2 regions of the Catenulispora sp. GP43 genome follow, and region 1 is predicted to be linked to the other one. Evidence: riboswitches for the same ligand, from Rfam matches in the RefSeq annotation. Region 1 holds a riboswitch; the other holds the start of a gene.
The links. A riboswitch is a leader RNA that binds a small molecule or an ion and turns the genes downstream of it on or off. The one in region 1 is predicted to bind glycine.
Positions count from the first base shown of each region.

Region 2: it holds a riboswitch for glycine, as region 1 does, so the genes downstream of both, gcvH (glycine cleavage system protein GcvH) here and gcvP (aminomethyl-transferring glycine dehydrogenase) in region 1, are expected to answer to the same signal.

Region 1 covers NZ_JBGCCT010000036.1:109,104-116,481, reverse strand. Annotated here, with positions in the region: gene ABH926_RS45400 (SCO2522 family protein) at 1-727, shown strand, start outside; gene ABH926_RS45395 (SCO2521 family protein) at 727-1,692, shown strand; gene ABH926_RS45390 (GNAT family N-acetyltransferase) at 1,856-2,506, shown strand; gene ABH926_RS45385 (GNAT family N-acetyltransferase) at 2,553-3,353, opposite strand; glycine riboswitch at 3,445-3,530, shown strand; glycine riboswitch at 3,531-3,645, shown strand; gene gcvP (aminomethyl-transferring glycine dehydrogenase) at 3,712-6,726, shown strand; gene ABH926_RS45375 (MFS transporter) at 6,810-7,378, opposite strand, start outside.
Region 2 covers NZ_JBGCCT010000017.1:141,302-148,679, reverse strand. Annotated here, with positions in the region: gene ABH926_RS30680 (hypothetical protein) at 1-422, shown strand, start outside; glycine riboswitch at 960-1,054, shown strand; gene gcvH (glycine cleavage system protein GcvH) at 1,202-1,576, shown strand; gene glyA (serine hydroxymethyltransferase) at 1,580-2,875, shown strand; gene ABH926_RS30665 (RNA polymerase sigma factor) at 3,146-4,123, shown strand; gene ABH926_RS30660 (GNAT family N-acetyltransferase) at 4,172-5,029, shown strand; gene ABH926_RS30655 (hypothetical protein) at 5,168-5,374, opposite strand; gene ABH926_RS30650 (LuxR C-terminal-related transcriptional regulator) at 5,530-6,582, opposite strand; gene ABH926_RS30645 (hypothetical protein) at 7,155-7,378, shown strand, end outside.

The DNA of each region.
Region 1 (7,378 bases):
CATCGAGAAGCTGGTGCGCCTGGCGGCGGAAGCCGGTGTCACCATCGACTACGTCGCCAGAGAGTCCGCCTTTGTGCGGCGCTCGGATGGCTTCTGGACAGCTGAACTCGTCACTCGGCGCATCCTGGAAGAACCGGAGCCCGAGCGTTCCAATGGCGGGCGTCCACCGACCGCTCGATCGGGGTGGCTGGCCAACGGCAGACCGCCGCGCGACGCAGCTGTTCTCGGCGTCATGCAGGAGCGTGTGTGGGAGCCCGCGCTGGAGTACGGCGGGCGCAGCCACTCGATCTTCCTGGACATTGAGCTCTGGCATGGTCACGCCGAGCCGGGTGCGAACGAGGAGGAGATCCTGAGCCACCGCCGGTATTCGAGCCCGTTTCTGTCCGCCGTGTGGCAGCTGGTCCGGCTCGGTTTGCTGCGCGAGGACGGCGCACCGGCACTCGAGGTCACGGACTGGGACGGTAGGCGGTGTGCGCAGTGGAGCGATCTCCCTGACATCATCAGGGCCAACCCGCGCGCCGAGCCGTTTTACGCCTATCGCTCGGTGAGCATCTTGCCGGCACGCTTCCTGCCGATCGCGCACACGGTCCAGACCATCATCGATCACGTCATGCTCGACGCGCCGGTCGTGGAGTCGATCGGTCTGCGGGCGGCGGACGAGAACATCCGGCTTCCGCGAAACGCCGCCGACCGCCTCAGCTACCACTTCCTCCCGGGCGAAAGCTGATGGTGCGGCCCGCTGATCCGACGGATCAACCGCAGGTCGTCCTCGGGGCGGTGACAACCGGCCTGCTCAACACCTCGGAGCCGCTTGCGTTGGCGGCGGCTCGTCAGGCGCTGGCGCTGCTGCCCGGTGTCGGGGCGTCCTGGCGCCGGCATCCGGTCGAGCAGGTCGTATCGCCGGACCTGTTCTTCGGTCTGGACTGCCGTCTGGCCGTGGATACCGGTGCCCAGCCAAGGGTGATCGGGACGGCGCGCGGCCGGGCCGTTCTCACAGCCGGCCACGTGCTTCAGGGCTCGGCGAGCATGGGCGTCGTGCTGGACAACACCAAGAGGCGGCTTCCTTGGATGTACTACGCGGCGCGGCCCGGTCTCGGCGAGGTCATCAACAAGGCAGACCCCGCAAGACTCGTGAGAGGGTTCTTGGAGGCCAGGACGGACCGCGCTGTTCTGGACTTGGGGAAGACCAGCTCCTATGTGATGTCGCTGCTGGACCGGGTTCCCCAGATCGACCATCAGGCACGCCTACGCACCCAGACCGGTCGCTTGCTGTGGGCGGTGCATATCCAGGAAGACGCCAAGCCCTATGTCCTGGTTGAAGCATGCGAGGACGGGTTAGCGCGGGTCCGCATAGCCACGCCGGCGTTGTTGGTGCCGCAGTTCGTCGAATTCTGCGAAATCCTGGCTCTGCATGACTGGCTCCTGGCTGCCCTCAAGAACGCCTTCGACCGCTCCACCCGGGCCCACAGCGGACGTCGGCCCGAGGACGAGCTCGACCCGGCGTTGACCTACCTCGGCCACCTCTGGAACCCGACGGCGCACTTGCCCGACCAGATGCGCGGGTTCTGGCAGGAGCTGGAGAAGGAGACGCAACTGACGTGGGAATGGCAGTCCACTTTGACCCGGGTACGGGACAAGGTGTCGCTGTTGACACGAAAGATGATCGAAGAGGTCCTGCATCTTGAAACCTGATCAGGACGTGAAAAAGGCGCACGATGCCCCGCGAAGCCCTCAAACGTCCCCCGACTCCGCGCCAGTCCGGCCCAGCCCGGTGCTTTCGGCCTACCCGTACCGGGTACACCCGGAGGAAGGAGAGATCGTCTGGCGACCGGTGCTGGCTCCTGGAGGAGACTTCGTGAGTGAGGATGTGCCTCCGCGGCTTCGCGGTGTCCTGAAGAACGACATAGCGGCGATCGCCGAACTGGAGGCCACCGCGTTCGGGACCAATAGCCTCACGCGCAGTGCGCTCGACGTGATCTACGACCCCTCCGGCGGGTTCTGGCTCCTGGCCGAGGACGAGGAAGGGGTGTGGGGGCACTCGGTCAACGCCCGGGGTGAGGATCCGCACGTCGGGTGGATCCTCGGGATGGCGATCCATCCCGAGCGGCAGCACCGGGGGTGGGGCACGGTCCTGCTCCAGGCGACCATCGACCGCCTCTACGACTCCGACATGAACGTGATCCGGCTACTGGTGAAGTCGACCAACAAGGTCGCCCGGCGGCTGTACGAGAACTTCGGCTTCATCGACACCGGTGAGCGGCGCAACCACCTCGGCCCCGGCGAGGACCGCATGGTCATGTCGCTGCTGCTCAAGCAGCGTGTCCCCGCCGTGCAGCCGACCGGGCAGGTCGGGCGCGCCGGCCCCGGCGCGCGCCACTACCCGAGGCTGGAGGCGCGGCCCAAGCCGCAGTCGCCGGCTGCGGACGAGGAGGGCGACATGCCGGCCGGAGGACGGGTGAACGGGGTGGCTGTGCCGCAGGTGCCGGCGGACCCTGACTTCTACTGACGCCCGGGTGGCTGGACGGCCGGCAGGCTGGGGCGAGGCCCCCGCATCAGAACTGGTACTCGTACGGCGTCGTCACGCTCAAAGCCCGGAACCCCAGCCGCTCCAGAATCGGCCGGCTCATGTCCGAAGCGTCCACCTGCAAGTACTGGCACCCCAGCTCCGTCGCCACCCGCATCCGCCGCGCCACCAGCGCGCGGTAGATCCCGCGCCCGCGCCACTCCGGGGCGGTGCCGCCGCCCCACAGGCTGGCGAAGCCGGTGCCGGGGTGGACCAGCATGCGGGCCGCGCTCACCGGACGGTCGCCGGCCATCGCGAGCCAGGTCCAGACCGTTTCGGGGTCGGCGGCCAGGCGGGCCAGGACCCGGGCGCGGGCCCGGTCGCCTCCGCCGCCGAAGGCCGCGTCGGCGGCTTCGGCGACCAGATCGGCGTCGGCTTCGGTGGTCACCGGTCGCAGGGAGACGCCCTCGGGCAGGGATTCGGACAGGCCGGCGCCCGACAGCTGTGTGATCTCCGCCACGAACAGCGTCTCCGGATCGTCCGCTTGGAAGCCGGCGGCGAGCAGGCGCTCGCCGAGATCGGCCGGTTCGTCGTGCTTGTAGTGCTTCCACTCGAAGTCGGCGCCCAGGGTGCGGAAGTAGGCGATCTGCGCCTGGATCGCGGCGTCGGCGGTGGCGGCGTCCAAGGCGGAGTGGATGACGCCGTGCCAGTCCGTGGGCAGGGCGCCGACCTGGCGCAGGACGCCGTCGGCGGGTTCGATGCGGGCGCCGGGCTCGTCGGGTTCGGCCTCGGCGCGCATGCGCAGGTCGAAGGTTGCGAGCAGGTCCTTGTCGGTGGTGGGGGAGGTCACCGGGTCAGCCCACCATCGGCGCCGGGCTGGGGCAAACGGTTAATGGGATTAGAACAGGCGGTGGTGGCGCTGATACCGTCGTAAGTGCCGTCTACCTCGAACGGGAGAGACCCCTCGTGGGCGCCGAAGGAGCAACCCTCCCCGGAAACTCTCAGGCAAAAGGACCGTTCGGGCAGGCAACTCTGGAAAGCAGGGCCGAGCTGCGGCGGAGCCCTCACCGAAGGTGTAAGCCGCGGGTCGTTCGGACCCCGCCCGCGGTGAAACTCTCAGGTTCCACGACAGAGGGGGAGGACGGATCCGCGGGAGGCGCGAATCCACCACCCGACGTCTAAGAGCGTCCGCCTGAGAGGCCACAACAGTGACCGCAGTGCTCACGGATCTGCACGGCATGGCTGGAGACGACTCCGCCGGCGGTTCCGGTACGGTGCCCGCGCAGCCCGCCACCCCCCACGACCTGTACGCCACCGCCGCCGTCGGGGCCCGCCCGACGCTGGTGGAGCTGGAGCAGAGCTCCCCGTTCGCCGACCGGCACATCGGCCCCGACGCCGCCGACGCCGCGCGCATGCTCTCGCTGCTGGGCTACGCCTCGCTGGACGCGCTGACCGAGGCCGCCGTGCCCGGCTCCATCCGGCTCACCGAGCGGCTGAACCTGCCGCCGGCGCGCTCGGAGTCCGAGGTGCTCACCGAGCTGCGCGACATCGCCGGCCGCAACCGCGTCTTCCGGCCGATGATCGGCCTGGGCTACCACGGCACCTTCACCCCGCCGGTGATCCTGCGCAACGTCATGGAGAACCCGGCCTGGTACACCGCCTACACCCCCTACCAGCCGGAGATCTCCCAGGGCCGGCTGGAGGCGCTGCTGAACTTCCAGACCGTGGTCGCCGACCTGGCCGGGCTGCCGGTGGCCAACGCCTCCTTGCTGGACGAGGGCACCGCCGCCGCCGAGGCCATGACCCTGGCCCGCCGCGCCTCCAAGTCCAAGTCGGCGCGCTTCCTGGTGGACTCCGACGTCTTCCCGCAGACCCTGGCCGTGCTGCAGACCCGGGCCGAGCCGCTGGGCATCGAGCTGGCGCTGGCCGACCTGGCCGCGGACACCCTGCCCGAGGGCGAGTTCTACGGCGTGCTGGTCCAGTACCCCGGGGCTTCCGGCCAGGTGCGCGACCTCAAGGCGATCACCGCCGCGGCCCACGAGCGCGGCGCGCTGGTCGCGGTGGCCGCCGACATCCTGTCCCTGACCCTGCTCGCCTCGCCCGGCGAGGCCGGCGCCGACATCGCCGTGGGCTCCACGCAGCGCTTCGGCGTGCCGCTGGGCTTCGGCGGCCCGCACGCCGGCTACATGGCGGTGCGCGAGAACCTGTCCCGCTCGCTGCCCGGCCGCCTGGTCGGGGTGTCCGTGGACGCCGACGGCGACCAGGCGCTGCGGCTGGCGCTGCAGACCCGCGAGCAGCACATCCGCCGCGAGAAGGCGACCTCCAACATCTGTACCGCGCAGGTGCTGCTGGCCGTGATCGCCGGCATGTACGCGGTCTACCACGGTCCGCAGGGCCTGACCTCGATCGCCCGCCGCACCCACCGCTACACCGCGGTGCTGGCCGCCGGGCTGCGCGAGGCCGGCGTCGAGGTCGTGCCGACCGCGTTCTTCGACACCCTGACCGTGCGGGTCCCGGGCCGGGCCGCCGAGGTCTGGCGCGCGGCGCTGTCCGCGGGCGTGAACCTGCGGCTGGTCGACGAGGACACCGTCGGCGTGTCCTGCGACGAGACCACCGGCTGGGCGGACCTGCGGGCCGTGTGGTCGGCCTTCGGCGTCACCGGCAAGGAGGCGGCGGGCGTGCACGAGCTCGACGCGGCCACCGACGACGCGCTCGGCGAGCACCTGCGCGCCACCGAGTTCCTGACGCACCCGGTGTTCCACGCGCACCGCTCCGAGACCGCGATGCTGCGCTACCTGCGCAAGCTCGCCGACCGGGACATCGCGCTGGACCGGTCGATGATCCCGCTCGGCTCGTGCACCATGAAGCTGAACGCGACCATCGAGATGGAGCCGATCACCTGGCCGGAGTTCGGTGCGATCCACCCCTTCGCGCCGCTGGACCAGGCCGCCGGCTACCTGTCGCTGATCGGGCAGCTGGAGGGCTGGCTGGCCGAGGTCACCGGCTACGCGCGGGTGTCGGTGCAGCCGAACGCCGGCTCGCAGGGCGAGCTGGCCGGGCTGCTGGCGGTGCGCGCCTACCACCGGGACAACGGCCAGGCGCAGCGCGATGTCTGCCTGATCCCGTCCTCGGCGCACGGCACCAACGCCGCCTCCGCGGTGATGGCCGGCATGCGGGTCGTGGTCGTGGCCAGCCGCGAGGACGGCTCGGTCGACGTCGCGGACCTGAAGGCGAAGATCGACAAGCACGCCGACGCGCTCAGCGTCCTGATGATCACCTACCCCTCCACGCACGGCGTGTTCGAGGAGGAGGTCACCGAGATCTGCGACCTGGTGCACACCGCCGGCGGCCAGGTGTACGTGGACGGCGCGAACCTGAACGCGATGGTCGGCCTGGCCAAGCCCGGCAGCTTCGGCGGCGACGTCTCGCACCTGAACCTGCACAAGACCTTCTGCATCCCGCACGGCGGCGGCGGTCCGGGCGTCGGCCCGGTCGCGGTGCGCGCGCACCTGGCGCCGTACCTGCCGAACCACCCGCTGCACCCGGTCGCCGGGCCCCGGACCGCGGAGAACGCGGCCGGCGGCGTCGGCCCGGTCTCCTCGGCGCCGTGGGGCTCGGCGGGCATCCTGCCGATCCCGTGGGCGTACATCCGCCTGATGGGCGCCGAGGGCCTGCGCAGCGCGACGCAGTACGCGATCCTCTCCGCGAACTACGTGGCCAAGCGCCTGTCCGGGCACTACCCGGTGCTCTACACCGGCCCCAACGGCCTGGTCGCGCACGAGTGCATCATCGACCTGCGGCAGATCACCAAGGACACCGGCGTCAGCGTCGACGATGTGGCCAAGCGCCTGATCGACTACGGCTTCCACGCCCCGACCATGTCCTTCCCGGTGGCCGGCACCCTGATGATCGAGCCCACCGAGAGCGAGGACCTGGCCGAGCTCGACCGCTTCTGCGACGCCATGCTCGCCATCAAGGGCGAGATCGACCGCGTCGGCGCGGGCGAGCTGGACCGTGAGGACAACCCGCTGCGCCAGGCCCCGCACACCGCCGCGATGCTCGCCGGCGACTGGAAGCACGGCTACGACCGCGCCGAGGCCGTGTTCCCGGCCGGCGTGACCCCGGCGGACAAGTACTGGCCGCCGGTGCGCCGGATCGACGGTGCCTACGGGGACCGGAACCTGGTGTGCTCGTGCCCGGCGCCGGAGGCTTTCGAGGACTGACAGTCGCCGTTGGTGCTTAGGCGGACGCCCCGCAGACCGAGTTCGTGGTCTGCGGGGCGCTTCGTCTTTCGCGAGCGAGATCCTTAGACAGCGACCGCCTCGGGCATGGTTTCGGTGGTGGGCTGCTCCTGCCGTTGGCCGGTATGCGTACGGCGCCAAGCCTGCGCGACCCCGGCGCCGAGCAGGACCGGTGCGGCGGCGATGGTGAAGCACCAGGCCAGGGGCAGCCGCGCCAGCGCCGGGCCCATCGCCGCGTAGCCGCTGGAGGAGCCGGCGTTGAAGGCGTTGTTGACCCACATGCCGGCGCTGGTCCGGGACCGCTCGTCGGCGAGTTCGTCGGCGACGAGGTAGGCGCAGGTCATCAGAGGCGAGACGAACACGCCCGAGGCGGTGGCGATGGCGGTCAGGACCCAGATGTTCGGGGCCAGCCCCGCCGTCGCGATGCTCAGGCCCAGGGCGGCCGTCAGCAGCGGCAGCCGGGTGCGGCTGGGGACGCGCCAGCTCACCGCGCCGTAGGCGAGGCCGCCGAGGATGCTCCCGGCCGACATTCCCGCGTCGGCCCAGGCGATCGCGGAGGGCTGGTGGTGGTGTATCGCGAAGGCCACGATCGCCAGGCTCTGCGCGCCCAGACCGATGCCCACGCCGGCGGCGG
Region 2 (7,378 bases), on a different contig from region 1:
TCTGGATCGGCGACCACGCCCAATACATGTACCAGGGGGTCTCCGCCGGCTGGGTCGACCAGTACTGGGACTCCTGCAACGACCGCGTCGGGGCCTACTGGACCTGGGACCCGACCTTCCAGGCCCAAAACCAGAGCGCCACGGTCACCCTGTACGTCAGCACCCCGTACGGCCCGCTGCTGCAACAGGTGGCCACTGACACCGCCAGCCAAGGCAACACCGGCGCAGACAGCGAGTGGGCCCACGGTGACACCCCGATCGACCAGCCGGACGCATGGCGCGCGGGCGCGGAGATCAACCACAGCGGCTGCGTCGAGTGGGGCTGGCTCCACTGGTACAACGGCACAAACCTCGACGGTGCCCGCGGCGGCTGCAACGACCCCTACGCCCCGAACTCGCGCGGTAACCAGCCCGGCGACTGATCCTCGCCGCCAGGTAGCGCCCGCCGTTCGCACTGAACCGTCAATCGCCGACCCCGACTCCTGGTGCCCTGCCGGCGGCAGTGACAGCCTGTGTCATCGCCCCGGTATGGGTGGTCAGGTCCTGACCGAGTCGGTGTGACGGTCTGCGCGAACGGAGCGCTTCCGTACGCCGTTTTGCCTGCCAACGCGCTGGCGGAACAACCGTACGTCGAGCTACGACAGAGCTTTCAGGCTGGTGCTGTCGGCGGCGAAGGCGACGGAGCTGGTCGAGCGCTCCCGACCTCGGCAAACGAGCGGATGAATTCCGCAGCTTCGGCGCCCGCTTGCGTTTCCGCCGCGAGGCTCTCCCGCTCTGGCTCGTGCAGCCCGGTATTGAGTTGTCTGGCTGCCGGCGAGTCCAGGGAGAAGGCTCGGGCGGTGACAAGGCCCTGGTTTCAAGAAGTGAGACGTCCTGTTCCACGAGACGGCGCCGTCGGGGATGGACAACGGCTTCCGCGGCGCGTACGGTTCCACACCACAACCGAATATCGGGCCGCACGAGCCAGAGCGGGAGAGCCCCTGTCCATCGGTCAGGGCGCCGAAGGAGCAAACTCCCCGTCAATCTCTCAGGTACCAGTCACCGCTCCAGGCCAGGCCACTCTGGAAAGCAGGCGCATCCGCGCGCCTCGCCCACGGTGAAAGCCGTCGTAACCGACGGCGAAACTCTCAGGCGCCATGACAGAGGGGGAGTTCCCGCCACGCGTCCCCCGACGCGTTCGACGAAACGGAGCTCCGGCGCCATGACGCTTCCGCCTGATCTGCTGTATACCTCCGAACACGAATGGCTCCGCATCGAAGGCGAACACGCCACGATCGGCGTCACCGCCTTCGCGGCCGAAGCCCTCGGCGACATCGTGTATGTGGCGTTGCCCGCCGTGGGCCAGACCGTCGCCGCCGGCACACCCTGCGGCGAGCTGGAGTCCACCAAGTCGGTCAGCGACCTGTACTCTCCCGTCACCGGCGAGGTCATCGAGGTCAACGATGACCTCGCCGCCACACCGGAATCCATCGGCACCGATCCGTACGCACAGGGCTGGCTGTTCCGCGTGCGTGTCGAAGAGCTCGGCGAGACCCTCGACGCCGCCGCGTATGCCGACCTGACCCGGGCGGGCTGATCCATGAACAGCTTCCAGCAGCCACTGGCCGTCGTCGACCCGGACATCGCAGCGGCCGTCGCGGCCGAGCTCGACCGGCAGCGGTCCACGTTGGAGATGATCGCCTCGGAGAACTTCGCGCCGGTCGGCGTCCTCGAGGCACAGGGTTCTGTGCTGACCAACAAGTACGCCGAGGGCTATCCCGGACGCCGCTACTACGGCGGATGCGAGTTCGTCGACGTCGTCGAGCAGCTCGCGATCGACCGAGCCAAGGAGCTGTTCGGCGCCGAACACGCCAACGTCCAGCCGCACTCCGGAGCCCAGGCCAACGCCGCGGCCATGGCCGCGCTGCTCGAGCCGGGCGACACGATCCTGGGCCTGGACCTCGCCCACGGCGGCCATCTGACGCACGGTATGCGGATCAACTTCTCCGGCCGGCTGTATGCCGTCGCGGCCTACCACGTCGATGCGGCGAGCGGACTCGTCGACATGGACGAGGTGGAACGCCTGGCCCTCGCGCACCGCCCGAAGCTGATCATCGCCGGCTGGTCCGCCTACCCGCGCCACCTCGACTTCACCCGCTTCCGGCACATCGCCGACCAGGTCGGCGCAAGGCTGATGGTGGACATGGCGCACTTCGCCGGACTGGTCGCGGCCGGACTGCATCCCGATCCGATTCCCCACGCCGACGTTGTGACCACGACGACGCACAAGACACTCGGCGGGCCCCGCGGGGGAGTCATCTTGTGCCGAGGCGAACTCGCCAAGAAGATCGATTCCGCGGTGTTCCCAGGCCAACAAGGCGGCCCGCTGGAGCACGTGATCGCCGCGAAGGCCGTGGCCTTCAAGATCGCCGCGAGTACCGAATTCCGTGACCGGCAGTCGCGGGCGCTGCGGGGAGCGGCCATCCTCGCCGAGCGGCTGTCAGCCCCAGACTGTGCAGAGGCGGGAATCCGCATAGCCACCGGCGGCACCGACGTCCACCTAGTCCTGGTCGATCTGGTGAACTCGCCGCTCGACGGCCGCCGGGCGGAGGCACGCCTGCACGACGTCGGCGTCACCGTCAACCGCAACGCCGTCCCGTTCGACCCGCGACCACCGATGGTCACCTCCGGCCTGCGCATCGGCACCCCCGCGCTGGCCACCCGCGGCTTCACCGACGAAGACTTCGCTGAAGCCGCCGACATCATCGCCGAAGCTCTCGTCGCCGATGACGGAGCAGCGGAGCTGCAATCTCTGCGAGCCCGTGTACGCCGGCTCGCAGAGCGACACCCGCTCTACGCTGAGCCGATCTCCATCGGCTCAGCTGGATCCGCGTGACGAGCCCCAGCGAGATCTCTGCCTGGAAGCAGCCATCCCCGATCCGACCTGACGGCGCCACGACCGAGCAGGCTGAACGTGCACGGGCGGCCAAGGGTCACGCGCTTCGACGTGGTTGTTTCCCTCGGCGCTGGTCGTGCCTGCGATCGAGGCGGAGAGAATAGGCTCAACGCCTGCGCCGGCGGCTAAACGGCAGCGCTTCCAGCTATCCCGAGCGGTCGAGATGGCCACCGCCATCTCGACCGTAAGGCTCCATGTTAGGTTGCGGACATGGGCATGGCGGGCACGTTCGGGGACGCAGGTGGAGCCGGCGGGGCGCCGTCTGATGCGAGTCTGGTTCGCGAAGCGCAGAGCGGAGACGTCCAAAGCCTGGGGCTGCTGCTCGCCCGGCACCGGCCCCGCATGCACAAGATCGCGCTGAGCTTGTTGGGATACGTTCCGGAGGCCGAGGACGCGGTACAGGACGCGACACTGATCGCGCTGCGCCGGATCGGGGATCTCCGTGATCCCGACGCGGTGGCGTCGTGGCTTTCCACGGTGGTGCGCAACGTCTGCCGTGCCCAGCTGCGTGCGCGGTACACCACGACCGTTGACGACGCGGTCCTCCTCAACCTGCCGTCAACGGAACCCGACCCGGACGAACTGCTGGACCGTCAGGTCTCGGGTGCTTGGATCTGGCACGTGCTCGACCAGCTCTCACCGACGCTTCGGCTGGTGACGATGCTGCGCTACTTCACCGACGTGACGAGTTACGAGAGCATCGCGACCGTGTGCGGGGTTCCCGTGGGTACCGTACGCAGTCGGCTCCATGAGGCCCGCGCCAAACTCGGTGCGGCGCTGCAGGCGACGGTGGACGCCGCGTACGGTGACGTGAGCGCGCATGCCGCCGCGCACCGCCGGGTCGCCGAGGAGATGATGCGCGCTCCTTATGACGGCAGGTTCGCTGAGGCCGTGGGTGCGCGCTTCTCTTCTACGGTGGAGACCGTCTGGCCCACCGGGCGGGTCACCAGAGGCCGGCAGAGCCTGATCCGGGCGATGCACTCGGACCTGGAGGACGGTGTACGTCACCGCATCGTCAATGTCGTGGCCAGCCAGAACGTTGTCATCTGGGAAGCGGATCTGGTCAATCCGCCTTATGACCCGTTTCACTGCCCACCCGGAGTGGTGTGGGTACAGAGCCTTGAAGGAGGTCGGGTCCGGAAGGTGCAGCTGCTGCACAAGCCGCGGCCGCCACGACTTCCAGAATAATTCGCCGCGGGATCGAACTTCGGCGGTCGCCCGCGCATCCGGACTGGTATGCACACCATTTCCGCCACCCTCGCAGCCGCAGTGACCGAGGGCCTTGAGGCCGAGTTCATGTATCGCTGCGAGACGAACACGCCGGAGCCGGCCAGATCTCTGCTCGGGCTCGCGACCACCCGCATCGCCGACGGTGTCGCGCTGTCCGTGCGCAACGATCCTTCGGGATATTGGAGCAAGGCGCTCGGATTCGGCACCCGCGAGCCGGTCAGCGCCGAGCTGATCGACCGGGTCCTGGACTTCTACCGAGCTCAGGACAGCCCTCGCGCCGCCATCCAGATCGCCCCGTCGGCACGCCCCGAGAACTGGGAGTCCATTCTGGCCACCCGCAACCTGCGGCCGGGCACCACCCTCCTGAAGCTGGCGTGCCCGATCGGCGAGGCCCGACCGGTCGGGGCCACGAACCTTCGGGTCGGCCCGGTCACCGAAAGCGACGCGCAGGAGTGGGCCTCGGTCATCATCGGAACCTTCTTCGGCCAACCGTACGAGGGGCTCACCGACATGTACACGGCACTGGCCTCGCACCCGGATTTTCATCCGTTCGCGGTCTGGGACGGGTCCGACATCGTGGCCGGCGCAAGCCTGTTCATCGATGGCGAGCTCGGCCACCTGAACTCCGGTGCGACCCTGGCCGGCCACCGGGGGCAGGGCGCGCAGTCGGCGCTGATAGCCGCCCGCGCCGAGGTGGCCAGGGAAGCGGGCTGCCGATGGCTGGTCACAGAGGTTGCCAAGCCCAGTTCCGAAGGCGCCAATCCTTCTCTGAACAACATGCTGCGCGCGGGCCTTCGCGTCCTGTACGAACGCCAAAACGTCATCTGGGAAGGCGACAGCGGAGGTGACGTCGTCGCCGCTTGAGCCGAACCGCTCGCCGGCCTTCGAGCCCGGCGACCGTACCGGGCCCGGGCGGGCAGGGGCGGGTACGGTCGCCGACGTGGCGGCCGCCCACTCCGCCGCCCGGCCCACTGGTGATCGACTTTTCGAGCGTGGACCGCGTCATTCCGGAAGGCAGTACTCGACGGTGGGTGCCTTCCCCGACCGCGGGATAGGAGACTGCACGATCATGTCGTCGTCGGGGAGGTTCGGCCGCATCGGCGCCGGCAGCACCTTGGCGAAAGCGTTCCGCCGGCCTTGGCGGCGCCAGCCTTCGCTGTTGTCTATGTCGCCGCTGGCTGCGGAGGCCGGGTGGGTGTAGGCCCACACAGGCGTGCCCTCCCAGCCGACATCGGCGCGTCGGCCTACTTCAGCGACCTGCGAATCGATCGCTCGGGAGGGTACGGCTCCACCGAGCTGATCCACAGGTACTGAGCCTTGCCCCGGTTGACCTCGATGCCCGATTTCGTGGGTCCGCGCCGGTTCTAGAGCAGTCCCCGCCGAACCGCCTGCACCCCGGCTTGGAACCGGTTGCGCGCGCCCAGCTCTTCCATCAGTTCGCTGACCCGCCGTTGGACGGTGCGCGCCGACACCCGCAGCTGCCGGGCGATCGCGTCGTCCGTCATCCCGGCGGTCAGCAGCGTCAGCAGTTCCAGGGCCCCGAGGCGCTGCCCATCGGTTGACCGGCCGCCGGTCGGGGCGCTGCCGTCGCTGATGGTCCCGGTCTGGTCGCGCGGATCACCACGGCCGGCCGTCGCCGGTATGGGCATGGCCCGCGCCCATTGGGCTTCGAACGTCTGCACCAGCGCGTCCAACATCGGCGATGGCCGAACGATCAACGCGCCGTCCAACTCCGCGCCCGATGCCACGGGCAGCAGGGCCCACCGCCGGTCCACGACGGCCAGCTTGAACGGCAGCTCGGTGACCACGACCGCCTCCTCCCCGGCGGCTATCAGCATCCGGACCTGTTCCAGATGCCCGGGCAACAGCAGCGCTGAGCGTTCGTACACCGCCCGGCACAGGACCCCCCGCTCCAGAACCTCCAGTTCCGGGCCGACGGTGTCGTCCTGGACGAACGGCGCTTTGTCCAGCACCGAGACCTCCCGGCGCGCGCCGGCCAACATGGACAGCCAGACCTCTGCGATGGCGTCGCGTCCCGTGACGACCTCGGCCAGGTCGGCGCAGCCGGGATCGCGGCGCCCGCGCTCGCGGTGGTAGCCGTCGAGGAGCCGCGTGATCTCCTCGCGTAGTCGGCGTTCGGACTGCTCGCGCTTGCTGAGCATGCGCTCAATCGCCACGTCCGGTGCCGCGGCGGACCACGGGGTTCGGGCGCCGTTCTCCGACATCCGCACCAGCCGCCGGCTGTGCAGGCCGGTGAGCAGCTGCAGGACGTCGTCCTGCGCCATTGTCAGCGCCTCTGCCAGCTCGGCGGTGGTCGCCGTGCCCCGTCGGCACAGCTCCAAGTAGACGAGCTCTTCGCCCCGGGTCACGGCTATGCCGCTCCCGGATCCTCTCTGTTCTTCCGTCTGCTCGAACACGGGCTTTCACCTTCTTGTCGCTCCGGGTGGCCGACGGCGCGGGGACGGTCAGACCGGGCCGCGCCGCCGCGGGCTGAGCCTTTACATACCCTGATATCCGGACGTTGCCACCTCACTGGGGATGCGTTCGCCATGTCCGGAATCCATCGGACAAGAAGCCTTTCGTGCGTGTGCGGGATTGATCGGCATTTGGCCAAGCTTTTAACCCGCCGCCTACCGTCGAGGTCCCATAATCGGACTCATCACCAAGATGGGATGGATGGTGGAGCTCTGTGAAGGTTTTGCGCCGGTTCGGCATCGCCGCGCTGGGGCTCGCGATCGCCGCGACAGCCGGATGCACTGGCCGTGCCTCACATCCACCGACATCCGTGCCACCGACATCTGTGCCACCGACATCCCTGCCGCCGACGTCGGCACCCGCCAACTCTGCGCCAACATCCCCGTCCGGTTCCCAGAGTGGCCGAACCGGCGCTCTGTCATGGATCATCGGTGGCAGTACGCTGACTCAGCTGCGCGCCGCCGACACCACCGGGATTCTGACGAAACAGTTCTTTGACACGCCGCGAGCCTACGTGATCACCAACGCCAAGGACTGGTCCGTCCCCGACGGCTGGACCAGCACGCCCACGGCCAGCTTCACCAGCTACGCCGCCCTCCAGGCAGCCGTGAGCTCCGGCAAGCTCGACCCGCGAATCCGGGCCGTGCTCTACGACAACGAGAGCTGGTCGCAGACCCCTGTCGCCGAACAGCTCGATCCGGCGCACTACGACAAGCTGGCCGCACAACTGGTCCACCA